3 regions of the Exiguobacterium sp. BRG2 genome follow, and region 3 is predicted to be linked to each of the others. Evidence: riboswitches for the same ligand, from Rfam matches in the RefSeq annotation. Region 3 holds a riboswitch; each other region holds the start of a gene.
The links. Region 3 has a riboswitch for lysine ahead of Q9R23_RS10090 (Na+/H+ antiporter NhaC family protein). Riboswitches for the same ligand answer to the same signal wherever they lie in the genome.
Positions count from the first base shown of each region.

Region 1: linked by a shared signal. The riboswitch ahead of Q9R23_RS12205 (amino acid permease) and the one ahead of Q9R23_RS10090 (Na+/H+ antiporter NhaC family protein) in region 3 are both predicted to bind lysine.
Region 2: linked by a shared signal. The riboswitch ahead of Q9R23_RS14575 (aspartate kinase) and the one ahead of Q9R23_RS10090 (Na+/H+ antiporter NhaC family protein) in region 3 are both predicted to bind lysine.

Region 1 is NZ_JAUZUW010000009.1:94,325-98,863, forward strand. Features, by position in the region: gene Q9R23_RS12200 (solute:sodium symporter family transporter) at 1-269, opposite strand, end outside; gene Q9R23_RS12205 (amino acid permease) at 819-2,300, opposite strand; lysine riboswitch at 2,432-2,620, opposite strand; gene Q9R23_RS12210 (MarR family winged helix-turn-helix transcriptional regulator) at 2,786-3,241, shown strand; gene Q9R23_RS12215 (diguanylate cyclase) at 3,378-4,469, shown strand; gene Q9R23_RS12220 (TetR/AcrR family transcriptional regulator) at 4,511-4,539, opposite strand, start outside.
Region 2 is NZ_JAUZUW010000014.1:9,443-13,981, forward strand. Features, by position in the region: gene dapA (4-hydroxy-tetrahydrodipicolinate synthase) at 1-256, opposite strand, end outside; gene Q9R23_RS14570 (aspartate-semialdehyde dehydrogenase) at 274-1,266, opposite strand; gene Q9R23_RS14575 (aspartate kinase) at 1,280-2,479, opposite strand; lysine riboswitch at 2,592-2,769, opposite strand; gene argH (argininosuccinate lyase) at 2,840-4,210, opposite strand; gene Q9R23_RS14585 (argininosuccinate synthase) at 4,207-4,539, opposite strand, start outside.
Region 3 is NZ_JAUZUW010000006.1:151,186-155,724, forward strand. Features, by position in the region: gene Q9R23_RS10070 (ABC transporter ATP-binding protein) at 1-184, opposite strand, end outside; gene Q9R23_RS10075 (methyltransferase) at 197-856, opposite strand; gene Q9R23_RS10080 (heme oxygenase) at 945-1,265, shown strand; gene Q9R23_RS10085 (hypothetical protein) at 1,390-2,127, shown strand; lysine riboswitch at 2,220-2,398, shown strand; gene Q9R23_RS10090 (Na+/H+ antiporter NhaC family protein) at 2,510-4,093, shown strand; gene htpG (molecular chaperone HtpG) at 4,159-4,539, opposite strand, start outside.

The sequences.
Region 1 (4,539 bases), on a different contig from region 3:
ATCGCAGCAAATCCCGCCGTGACTTCCCACGCCATACTCGACATATTTCCCATGAAGGATTGTCCGTTTAATCCAATCAACTGTTCTGCCGACAAATTCGTCAGCAGTAGCGAACCGGCAATGAACACACCGCTTAATCCTCGCCCTGCTAAGAAGTATTCATCGACGCCTTGTGTTTTCCCACGCGTCAATCGGTAGGATATGTAGGCAACGAGCAACATGAAAAACGCTGCAGAACCTAATGTGAAAAATAATTCAGATGTAGTCATGCGTCTCCCCCTATTCTTTATTTATATTTTCCTTTTATGAATATGTATTCATTGATTCCTTTTTTATACTTTTTCAAAACTATATTTTAGAAAACGTTTTTATTTAAAGGAATAAAAAACCACCTTCATTTATAGAAGGTGGTTCCGATTGCAGAAAAATGGGCTGACTCAAAAATGACTCGTCTTCACGCCCTTTCCTCAGGCGAGACACAAGCCAGTTTTCCCGCTCTATTCGAGCAGGAAAACGGGTCTTGTTTGTCTCTGACAGCGCAAAATTGCGCTTTTTCCTGTAGGAGTGGCGTGTAACGTGTCATTCTTCTTTATACCCGGAAAGAGAATCAGAGAAGCGTTTTGTTCACTCGACATCGCTTCCTAGGGAAAAACAAGCAAGAGCGACCCTGCAGCGAAGCGAAGCGGCGCGATGCTTGTCCCAGGAAAACGATTCGAAACGAACAAAAAAGCGCAATCTTCCTCATCAGACTCATCAGAGAAAAATTGCACTTTGTCTTCAATCTCAATTACCTTCATTTATAGAAGGTGGTTCACACATTATGATTGACGTGGATGTTCTGGGAAGTCCATCTCTTCGTAACGAACAATCGACGTCCGGTTTTTAAATTTGTGTCCTAACCAGAAGGCAAGGAACAACGGAATTCCGACATATGTCGCGGCAATCCCGACCCAATCAATTTGATCAGCAAGGAATGCTGCATAGTTTTGACCAACGATGACAAGGAAACAAAGACCGAATGCAAACAGCGGACCGAACGGGAACGCTGGTGCAACGTAAGGTAAATCTTTCAACGAATGACCTTGTGCAAGGAATCCTTTACGGAAACGATAGTGACTGATCGCAATTCCGAGCCACGCGATGAATCCTGTCATACCTGAAGCATTGAGTAACCACAGATAGACTTGTCCACCAAACATCGATGTTAAGAAACAGAGTGCACCGATTGCTCCTGTTGCAAGCAAGGCGTTACGCGGTACCCCATTTTTCGACACTTTTGCAAAGAACTTTGGTGCATCTCCTTGACGAGCAAGTGTATACAGCATCCGTGTGGAAGCATACATACCTGAGTTACCGGCAGATAGAACAGATGTCAAGATGACGGCGTTCATGAGTGCTGCCGAGAACGCAAGACCTGCTTTTTCAAAGACGAGCGTAAACGGACTAACGGCAATGTCCGTGATGTCATTGGAAACCAAGTTCGGGCTCGTATACGGAATGAGCATCCCGATGACGAAAATCGCAAGGATGTAGAAGAGTAAAATGCGCCAGAAGACTTGTTTGACTGCTTTTGGAATGTTTTTTTTCGGATTTTCCGATTCACCTGCGGCAATCCCGACTAGCTCCGTTCCTTGGAAACTGAATCCAGCAACGAGGATGATTCCGATGACGGCAGGAATACCACCGACGAACGGCGCATCCCCGAGAGCAAAGTTTTTAAAGCCAACTGGTGGCTCCGATGTAAAGACACCGAAAATCATCGCAACACCGACGACTAAGAAGACGATGACAGTGACGACTTTAATCATGGCGAACCAATACTCCGCTTCCCCAAAACCTTTAACGGAGAAGTAGTTCAAGCCGATCATGAGTAAAAGGAATAAGGCACTGAAGTAAAATCCAGGAACGTCCGGGAACCAATACGTCATAACGATTTGTGCTGCAACGAGCTCAACTGCGATCGTGACCGCCCAGTTGTACCAGTAGTTCCAGCCGAGGGCAAAGCCGAATGAGGGATCGACGAATTTTGTCCCGTATGTCGAGAAGGATCCGGCGACAGGCATATACGCCGCCATTTCGCCAAGACTTGTCATTAGGAAGTAGACCATCAGACCAACGATTGCATACGATAGGAGTGCACCACCTGGTCCTGCTGCTGCAACGGAAGCACCGGACGCGATGAAAAGTCCTGTTCCGATTGCCCCACCGATGGCGATCATCGACATGTGACGGGCTTGTAATCCACGTTTTAATCCTTCGGCTGTCGAATCTGTTGTTTGTTTCACATCTAGTTTGTTCATTTCGTTCGCTTCTCTCTGTTTAGATTTTTTGAGAGGACACTTTTTGAATGAAAAAACAAAAAGCGCCCTCATCTTCCAGATGGAAGATGAGAACGCAACATAATAAAATGAATGCGCCTCATTCTACCGTCGTGAAAGATAGCTCTCCACAAGTGAGTGATACCCGACTTGTGACAGTATTAGACCTATTCGACCTAATCCCAATCGATCATCTTCAAAGCGATGATTGATTTCGGCAATTCTTCCTTTCAGGTCACTTCATTTGTCGCTTGACGACATCCATAACCGTACTCTTAAGAACTGCAACCTCCATCCCACTGGTTGAGTGAGAACTGAATTAAATTAGTTATTACTACGCCATATTACACAAACCGCCACGAAATTGTCAATTGCCTTTTTTGAATCTGGGGTAGTAGATGGTAAAAATCCGATATGTTTAGTACACTAAATGATAGAAGTCCACTGAGAGAAAGGATGCTGCTTGCATGCCACAGGAACGTGATTTGCTGACTTACCGACTCGAGGAACAAATGCGTGTCATTCTTCGTACCCTGCGACGTGAACTTAATCGACTATTTGAAGGAACAGCAACCCGAAGCGAATTTTTCATCTTACGGAGTCTTTCAGAAAACGGTCCCCAGCGTCCGACACTTCTTGCGGAACAATTTGAGCTGGCGACGAGTCAAGTCACTGCTTTAACGGATAAGCTCTATAAACAAGGATATGTCACACGGACGCGTTCGACGGAAGATCGTCGCTCGATTGTCCTTGCTTTGACGGATGACGGAGAGCGTGCTTTTCGGGAACTCGAGGTCGTCCGAAGAAACTATTTACAAGATCGCTTCGGAACTTTAACAGAAGAAGAACTGGAAACGATGATTCGCGTCTTCGATAAGATTTTACTGACGATGGATGAGGATACGCTCACTTCGTCTTCATAAAAAACGGTAGATTTTCTACCGTTTTTTATGTTTTATCTAAACATTTACCTCTGTCTAACCGTTACCTAGATGAGTATACTGGAGTATATATATGGAAATCTGTTAGCTGGGGAGTTGGGAGGATTTGTTGTCCATCATGAATCAATTCATCATTAACTTTTGTCTACTGTTCACGACGATCACTCTCTTATTCTTACCATTTCGGAATCGACCACGTATTTCGCTGAATTCCAGCTGGAGTACACGCCTCATATTGGGAAGTGTCTGTGGTCTGATTGCAGTTTTGTTGATATTCAATGGCATTCAGATCGATGTCGCCCGTGTGGATTTACGAATCATCCCAGTCGCGATCGCTATGCTATTCGGTGGTTTCCCGAGCGCCATCGTCGCCGGTATAATGATCATCGGGACACGTTACTTTTTGACACCCGTCGATCAAATGGAGGGTTTTTATCTGTCCACACTGATTATCGTCTTAATCATTACGACGATCGGAATCGTACGTCGATTCGTTCATGTCTCGACACGCCATTTTCAATTATTGGTGTCAATTGGTGTTCTCTATTCGTTACCTGCCATCTATATCCTGACAAACAGTTGGTCGACATTCTTTAAAATTTCAATCGCTTATATCTTCTTTAATCTATTAGCTGGCTTTGTTGCTTTTCGACTGCTGACGGAATTACGCCGTCACTTCGAAAACATTCAGTATCAACAAAAACTAGCGATGACGGATGCTTTGACCGGACTTGCCAATCGGCGCCGTCTCGATGATTCACTGTCACTTGTCGGTTCAACGGATCAAGGGTATTCACTTGTCTTGATTGATATCGACTTCTTCAAGCACGTCAATGATACATATGGTCATGACGCCGGAGATGATGTCCTACGTCAACTCGGCATGACACTCGCTTCCTTAACACGACCGGATGACCTCGTCGGACGGTACGGTGGTGAAGAGTTTTTGATCATTTTACCAAGCACTACAGCTAAAGAAGCTCAAAAAATCGCAGAGTTGGCTCGGATGACGGTCGCACGCAACCTGTTCCCGACGGCAGACGTACCTGATCTGCAAATCACGATTTCGCTTGGGATTGCACATTCTAGTGGTTCCCATACGTCTTTAGAAGTATTACAACAAGCAGATAAAGCGTTGTATTACTCAAAAGAAAGCGGACGAAACCGAAGTACGATTTATACGAAGGAACTTGCCTTCCGACAAGCTTGAATACGAGACACTTCCTATCAGGAGTGTCTTTTTCTATGACCTTATTCCGTTTCTTTCGGAAAACCGATGC
Region 2 (4,539 bases), on a different contig from region 3:
TTGTTACTGCCGTGTTGTTCGAACCCGTTCCGGCAATGACGGGTACTCGTCCTGCCGTGACTTGAACGGCAGTCGTCAATAGCTGTTCGAATTCCGTGTTTGTCAGTGTCGAACCTTCTCCTGTCGTTCCTCCGACGACAAGTGCCTGAATCCCCGCTGCGAGTTGTTGCTCGATCAAGCGTTCGAATACGTGTAAATCCAACTCGCCTGCTTCATTAAATGGTGTGACGAGCGCTGTACCTGCTCCTTTGAACATGAAGAACTCCTCCTTTTTTATGAATGAATCGACTGTTCGATTGCTTGGCGTGCGACTTGTACGGCGTTCGACGCGGCACCTTTTCGAATGTTGTCGGCTACACACCAGAGATGGAACGTGTTCGCGAGACTATCATCTTGTCGAATCCGACCGACGTAGACGTCGTCCGTCCCGCTTGCGTCAAGTGGCATCGGATAACGCGTATTCGCGACATCATCGATGAGGACGACGCCCGGTGCGCCTTCCAGTGCTTCACGGATCGCTGCAACCGTCGTCGGTTGTGTAAACGTGACGTTGATTGCAACCGAGTGAGAGTTCGTGACTGGAACCCGGACACATGTCGCACTGACAGGCAATGTTGGAAGATTGAAGATTTTCCGTGTTTCATCAATCATCTTCTGCTCTTCTTTCGTATAACCGTTCTCAAGGAACACATCGATATGCGGCAAGATGTTATCGTGAATCGGATGCGGATAATTGACGGGCTCTTCTCCGCGTGCCCCGCGTGCCAGATCCTCGATTCCTTTTTGACCGGAACCGGATACGGCCTGATACGTCGTATAGTTGATCCGTTCGAATCCCAGTGACTGGAGCGGTGCTAAAGCGACGACGGATTGAATCGTCGAACAGTTCGGATTCGCAATTAAGCGGTCTGTCGCTTGAATCGCTTGCGGATTGACTTCTGGCACGACGAGTGGAATCGTCTCCTGCATCCGGAAGGCACTTGAATTATCAACGACGAGTGTTCCGTTTTCAGCTAGTAATGGGGCATATTGCTCACTGATCGTTCCGCCTGCTGCGAACAACGCGACATCGATCCCGTCTTCCGTGATGTTTGGCGTCAGCGCTTGAATCGTAATATCTTCTCCCTTGAACTGCACCGTGTTCCCTGCTGAACGAGCAGAAGCGTAAGCGGACAGGCGGCTGACCGGGAAGTCCAGTTCTGCGAGTACTTGTAACATTTTTTGACCGACGGCGCCGGTTGCTCCGATGACGGCTACATGATACATGCTGTTTTCCTCCTTATAACTCGAACGCGTTTGCAATCGCTGCAACCGTCCGTTCAATGTCTGCTTGTGCAATCGTGTACGAGATGCTGATTTCTGATGTCGTGACTTGATAGAACGGGATATTCTCCGCTCGGAAGATCGCGAACAACTTTGAGGCAACACCTGTTGCATCCCGCATCCCGATTCCGACGACAGATAACTTCGCGTGCTGATCGTGGCGGTCGACCTTGACTGTCGTGAAGCGATCCATGATGTCTTTCAATGCTTCATCGAGGAACTCTTCCTCGTCGAGTGGACAGGAGAACGATAGGAAGATGTCACTGTCAAACGTCGTTTGACTGATCATGTCGATGTTGACGTGGCGGTTCGATAAGAGTTCGAAGATATCGGCTACTGCTGCGTTCGTTTGCGGTACGTGTTTGATTGATACCGTCAAGACGTTCTTCGTCACACTGACACTCGTGACCGCTTTTTGTTCCATTGTTTCCGTCGCTTCCATGATCCATGTTCCCCTTTTCGATTCAAGTGTTTTCCCGACGAAGATGTGTACGCCGTATTTTTTTCCTAGTTCGACACTCCGCATTTCCATGACCTTCGACCCGAGGGCGCTCATCTCCATCATCTCATCATATGAGATGTGCGGAATCGGTTGAGCAGTGGCATGGATTCGTGGATCAGCCGTATAGACACCGTCGACATCCGTGTAGATTTCACACCGTTTATCAAGGACTGCCGCAAGGGCAACAGCCGTTGTATCCGATCCACCCCGTCCGAGCGTCGTCACATCACCGAGTTCGTTGACACCTTGGAATCCGGCGACGATGACAACATCGTACGTTTCGAGTTTTTGTCGTAATAGATCTCCATCAATCTGTTTGATCTTACTTTTCGTATGCAATCCCATCGTGCTGATTCCCGCTTGTGCGCCTGTTTGCGATAACGCTTTGACGCCGAGTGAGTTGAGGGCGATGCTGAGTAATGAAATCGTCTGTTCTTCTCCGATGGCAAGCAGACGATCGAGTTCTCGCCGCTCAGGGCGATCCGTGATGGCTTGCGCCTGAGCGATCAAAGAATCTGTCATCTTGCCCATCGCCGAAACGACAACGACGAGTTTTTCACCTTCGGCTGCGCGACTCTTCAAATAATTCGCAATAGACTGAATCTGTTCGACAGTCGCAACCGAGCTTCCACCAAATTTAAGTACAGTTGTCACAATCCTATCTCCTTTGTCCCGATACAGAAAAAAACGACGGGCCGGTAGGAGCGTTCCTACGGCCCGTCGTTATCACGATCGGACAAACGAAGACAAAGTCATTCGTTCTTTTACGTAAGATAGCGCTCCGAAACATCGGTTTCGGCAGTACAACGGATCTTAACCGTTGTACCAGCAAATGAGAAGAAGCATCTTCTCGTTCACTTCGGCGGACTTCCCCTTTCACATCATTCAGCATGCTTGCCTTCAAGAATGATGCTACTCATGTCATCCGCGCCTCTATCTGTCGGTTGTTAGTTACAGTTATAGCAGACATCTTTTGTTAAATCCAGTTATTTGACTAATTTTTTTCAAAATCCGTCAAGTCGCAAGATGCTGCTTCGCGAGTTCGAGTTGCTTCGACACGGCAGCAAACCCTGTACCGCCGTAGCTTGTCCGGCGTGCCACTGCTTGAACCGGATCGAGGAGCGGATAAACGTCTTCTGTGATGTCTGGATGGAACCTTTGATACGTTTCGAGACTCAAGTCCTTCAGGAAACAACCGTTTTGCACACAGTAGAGGACGGCTTTCCCGACGATTTCGTGTGCTTCGCGGAATGGTATGCCTTTCGTCACAAGGTAGTCGGCGAGTTCCGTTGCATTCGAGAAGTCTTGCATTGTCGCCTTCTTGAGCGCTTCGGTCTTAAACGTCGCGGATTCAATCATTCCGGTGAAGATTTGAACGGACTTGAGAACGGTATCTGCTGTATCGAAGACTCCTTCCTTATCCTCTTGCATGTCTTTATTGTAAGCGAGTGGTAATGCCTTCATCGTCGTCAAGAAGCCCATCAGGTTGCCGTAGACGCGCCCCGTTTTTCCACGAATCAACTCAGCGAAATCAGGATTTTTCTTTTGTGGCATCATGCTCGAGCCTGTCGAGAAGGCATCGGATAACTCGATGAAGCTGAATTCTTGCGACGCCCAGATGATGATTTCCTCACAAAAACGCGAGAGATGCATCATGACGGTCGAGGCGATCCCGAGGTATTCGATGACGAAGTCGCGATCGGAGACAGCATCGAGACTGTTCGGATAAACCGACTCAAAACCGAGCAACTCGGCAGAACGGAAACGGTCGATCGGGAACGTGGTCCCCGCGAGCGCCCCCGCTCCGAGTGGTGATTTTCGGATCCGTTTTTGATTATCCGTCAATCGTTCGACATCGCGTTCGAACATCCAGAAATAAGCGAGCAAGTGATGCGCAAGCGAGATTGGTTGTGCCCGTTGCAAATGCGTATACCCCGGCATAACCGTCTCGATATGTTGCTCAGCTTGTTCCGTGATGACCGATTGGAGCTCGCGCAATGCCGTCGTCAACGCTTCGACATGCTGCTCCAGCCATAGATGTAAATCGGTTGCGACTTGATCGTTTCGGCTCCGTGCCGTATGCAGTTTCCCTGCAACTGGACCGATCTGTTCCGTCAACAAACGCTCAAGATTCATATGAATGTCTTCGTCCGCTAATGTGTAGGAATGGTCCTTTAACGTCGCTTCGAGTTGCTTTAATCCTTGCTGGATTTGTGTCCACTCATCTTGAGCGAGAATCCCTTGTTCAAATAACATCTGTGCATGTGCGAGACTGCCTTTCAAATCAACGCTTGCTAATTTTTGATCGAACGTGATTGATGCTCCGAAGGCTTCCGCTTGAGCGGAAGCACTTTCCGTAAAACGTCCACCCCAGAGTTTGGTCATTTCGTTACACCCGCCTGACGATGTACACTCGCATGCGTTGAAACGGCAAGACCGTGTAATTTGATAAAACCTTTTGCTGCTTCATGATCGAATGCATCTTCTTTCGTGTACGTCGCAAGTTTCTCATCATAAAGCGAGACAGCCGACTGACGACCTGTGACAGTTGCATTTCCTTTGAACAGTTTAACGCGAACTTCTCCTGTGACGTCCTGTTGTGTCGCCGTCAAGAAAGCTTTCAAGCCTTTTGTCAATGGCGCATGGAAGAGACCGTTGTAGATCGTTTCTGCATATTGTTTGCTGAGTAATGGTTTGAAATGCGCGACGTCCTT
Region 3 (4,539 bases):
CACCGATCGTCGCCCTTCCATCGTCCGCAACCATTAGTCCCATCAAATGTCGGAGTGTCGTTGATTTTCCAGATCCGTTTGGTCCGATGAAACCGAATATCGTACCCGGATCAACTGTAAAACTGACATCGAATATTCCACGCCCCGGCGCAAATTCCTTCGTCACATGCTCCAAACGGATCATCATCCGACCTCCCTATTTTTTATTTCTTTCCTCACTGTATTCATACCCGTTTTGAAGCAGTTTGTTCGGATCAAAGCGATAGATGACGAACCGCTCGTCATGATTTTTTTCATAGAGGTCTCGTAATCGAATCTCATCGATTTGCTCGAATACGGTATGGCGCTCCAGGTACTCCCGGTATTCATCGGTCGGGTAATACAAGATGAGATCAACCGAACGCGGGGAACGTTCGACCGAACTTAAAATGTGATCGATCACTTTCATGAAAATTTGTGAAGAGAATGGATTAAAGAAATAAAACTTATTCGCCTCATCCGGAATGGTATACTGCTCGGCATACGTCTGTTCGAATCGCAAACTTCCGGAACGCCGCTTCCTTCGACTTTGGTATTTCGCCATATTCCGAAGTGCGTCCTCGTAAAATTGTCCATTCATCTCGATTCCGATGACGGAACAGTCGAATCGGTCATGTAAGTAAAAGTTTAAACGCCCTTTCCCACACCCGAAATCGATGACAGTATCCTCTTTTTGAAACGGATAGGTTTCGCATAATTCGCCGAGTGCCGCATAAGGCGTCGGTTCATAGCGATTGTAGTGACTAAACACACCATAAAGGTGTTGCATCTCAATGGTCTCAATTCGTAATCGTTGATCATATTCCTGTTCATTCATCTCTTTTGTTCCTTCTTTCCGGCATTCTTTCCCTCATCGTACTATACTGAAGAAGTACGTTACTCGTTTTTTGAAAGGGGATTTTATGATGATCGTCGTTACGAACCGGATTAAAGTCAAAAAGGGGATGGCTGCAGCTCTCGCTCCTCGTTTTACGCGTCCAAGTGGACTTGATACGATGGACGGATTCATCCGTGTTGAGGTCTTATTGACGCAAAACATCGAAGAACACGATGAAATGAACGTCAACATGTACTGGGAAGATATGAAGAGTTTTCAAGCGTGGCGGGAAAGTGACGATTTCAAAGCGTCACATAGTCGACCTGCGAGTAGTGAGGCAGGAGAATCGCCAATGCTCGGCAGCGAGATTCTGACATATGAAGTCGCTTCGGTCAAAGAACGCGCATGATGCACGAAAAGGACTCGTATCGAGTCCTTTTTTATATACCTATATACAAATAGTGAAAGGGTCGAATTGTCACAAATGGTATTATTTGTTATCATAGTGCCATTACAGAGAGAGAGGGTCCTTCATGAATTCATTAACTATATTTGAACAAGCCATTCGTAGCTTACCTGACGATCGTACGTTACGACGTGATGAATTATGGACGGACGATTTTTTATTGCAACAGGAGAACGAGCTGACCGTCTATTACTCTCCGATTGGCGAATACGTCAATACTGAAGCAAAAGTCGTCATCATCGGGATCACACCAGGTTTTGAACAGATGCGAATCGCTTTCGAAGAAGCGACAGATGCCCTTCACCATGGTGTTTCATTAGAAGAGACGGAACGCCTCGTCAAATATACAGCAAGCTTTGCCGGAACGATGCGACGTAATCTCGTCCAGATGCTCGATACACTTGAACTTCCAGCATTGCTCGGAATCGAGACGACGGCTAGCTTATTTCATCAACACCAGGAATTGTTACATCCGACGTCACTGTTAAAGCAACCCGTCTTTTATCGCGAAAAAAATTACTCGGGTCATCAACCGAAGATCAATCGTAGCCCTTTATTGAGGCACTACGCGGAAGAACACTTCGTCGCTGAGATCAATCAGTTACAAAAAACAGCGTTATTAATTCCACTCGGTCGGGTCGTCGAGACGCAAGTCCGTGGATTGATTCATGATGGACGAATCGAACAGCATCAGCTTCTTTCCGGATTCCCCCACCCATCTGGCGCGAACGGTCATCGAAAAAAACAATTCGAGGAAAACCAAGCCTATTTGATGAAACAGCTCATTCAACATTTTGCTGAATAAACAACTTTATCTTAAATTATCAGAATATATGGTTGAATCGCTTCTGAAATACATGATAAAGTGTCCATAAGAACAGAATATGACTATTCTATCGATGAGGTAGAGGCGCGATTTCAATCAGTACTTGGTCCGAGGATGACAACGAAGACGACTACAGGAAAGGTGACATCGCCGAAATGACAGTATGTGTCGAGCATATCGTCGTTGGTCGATTCGGGAAACACCCGATCGATTGCCATACATAACAATTGTATGGAGCGCTCCAATTCGGCTAAGAAAGACGCATCCAGCGAGGGTGTCGGCTTTGTTGCCGGTGCCCTTGCTTTTTTTGTGCCGCGGGGTCTCATCTTTAAGCTATTTATTAAAGAGGAGGATATTTTTCATGGTCAACTATTCAGATTCCATTATTGCCCTTGTACCTGCTTTACTAGCTATCTTATTAGCCATCTTTACCCGAAAGGTCGTTCTTTCGTTAGGTGTCGGCATTCTCGTCGGTGCCCTGTTACTCCACCGTTTTAACCCGATCGATACGGTAACCTATCTCGGCAAGAACATCTTCAGTCTCTTTTGGGCAGACGGTGCCTTGAACGAGTGGAACGTCTTATTGCTTGTCTTCTTGTTATTGCTCGGCGTCCTTTCCACGCTCATTCAGACATCAGGTGGCGCTCGTGCCTTCGGTGAATGGGCTTCTACTCACGTCAAGACAGCGCGTGGTGCACGCTTAGTCGCCTTCGGACTCGGTATCTTGATTTTCATCGATGATTACTTCAACAGTCTCGCTGTCGGCAACGTCAGTCGTCCGTTAACGGATCGCCGCGGTGTCTCACGAGCAAAGCTTGCCTATCTGATTGACTCAACGGCTGCACCTGTTTGTGTCATCAGTCCGCTTTCGAGTTGGGGTGCATTCATCATCTCCATCATCGCCGGTATCTTAACGACGCACTCGATTACGGATTACTCAGCGTTTAGCGCCTTCATGATGATCGTTCCAATGAACTTCTATGCGATTTTTGCGTTACTTTTAACACTTTACATCGCTTACTCTGGCGTCTCTGTCGGACCGATGAAACAACATGAACACCGTGCCGCGAAAGGTGAACTTTTTGATGCGTCAAAAGGAACACCGATGGGGATGGCAAAAGAGGTCAACGAACAGACGAACGGAAAAGTACGGGATCTCGTCGTTCCAATCGTCGTTCTCGTCATTGCTACGATCAGTGCGTTGCTCGGAACAGGTGCTCAGGCACTTGCAGCCGACAATCGCCCGTTTACTTTAATTGGAGCATTTGAGGCAACAGACGTCACACGTTCACTCGTCGCAGGTGTCGTCATCAGTTTAATCGTTGCTTTCCTGATGCTGATCGGACGGAAAATTCCGGGCCGCGATTACCGTGCAAGCATCGTTGCTGGTATGCGTTCGATGTGGCCAGCAGTCGTGATTCTGTTATTTGCTTGGACGATCATTGCTGTTATCGGTGATATGAAAACAGGCGATTATCTCGCAAGCTTCATCAGCAACTCGATTTCTGCTTCGTACTTGCCGTTCTTATTATTCTTGATTGCCGGCTTGATGGCATTCTCGACAGGAACAAGTTGGGGCACATTCGGGATCATGTTGCCCATCGGTGCGGATCTCGTCATGGCTGTCGATGCTTCACTCTTGTTACCGACGCTTGCTGCTGTTCTTGCTGGATCTGTCTTCGGTGACCATTGTTCACCGATTTCCGATACGACGATCCTCAGTTCGACAGGGGCTGGATCCCATCATATCGATCACGTCACGACACAGTTACCGTATGCGTTAGTCGGTGCCGTCACTGCGGCAGTCGGTTATTTAGTCATCGGTTTCACGGAGTCTTCGGTCTTCGGTTTCATCGGAGCTCTTGTCACATTCGTACTCTTCGTCGTCGTCTTGAACGTTCTCTCGAAAAAAGGAGAAACCGCTTCGGATTTACAGACGGATTAATGTAATTCTTTACGAAAAAAGGCATTGGATGCGCGCATCCAATGCCTTTTTTATATCTATTCGTTTCACACCATCAATAAACACACATCATTCGCGAACGCTACTGGATCCTCGAGTGGAAGTCCTTCGACAAGTAATGCTTGTTGATACATTAGTTTGGTATAGCGCTCGAATTTTGAACGATCGTTTTGATACGCCGTTTCAAGAGACTCGAACACTGCGTGTGACGGATTCAATTCAAGAATCTTGACCGCTTCTACCCCTTCATTATTCGGCATCGCCTTCAGAATTTTCTCCATCTCGATCGAGACAGCGCCGTCCGTCGCAAAGCAGACAGGATGCGATTTTAGACGTGTTGAGGCTTTGACTTCCTTGACTTGCCCACTTAGCACTTCCTGCATGGCTTGGAACATCTCTGCTTGTGCGTCCGTCGTCTCCGCTTCCTC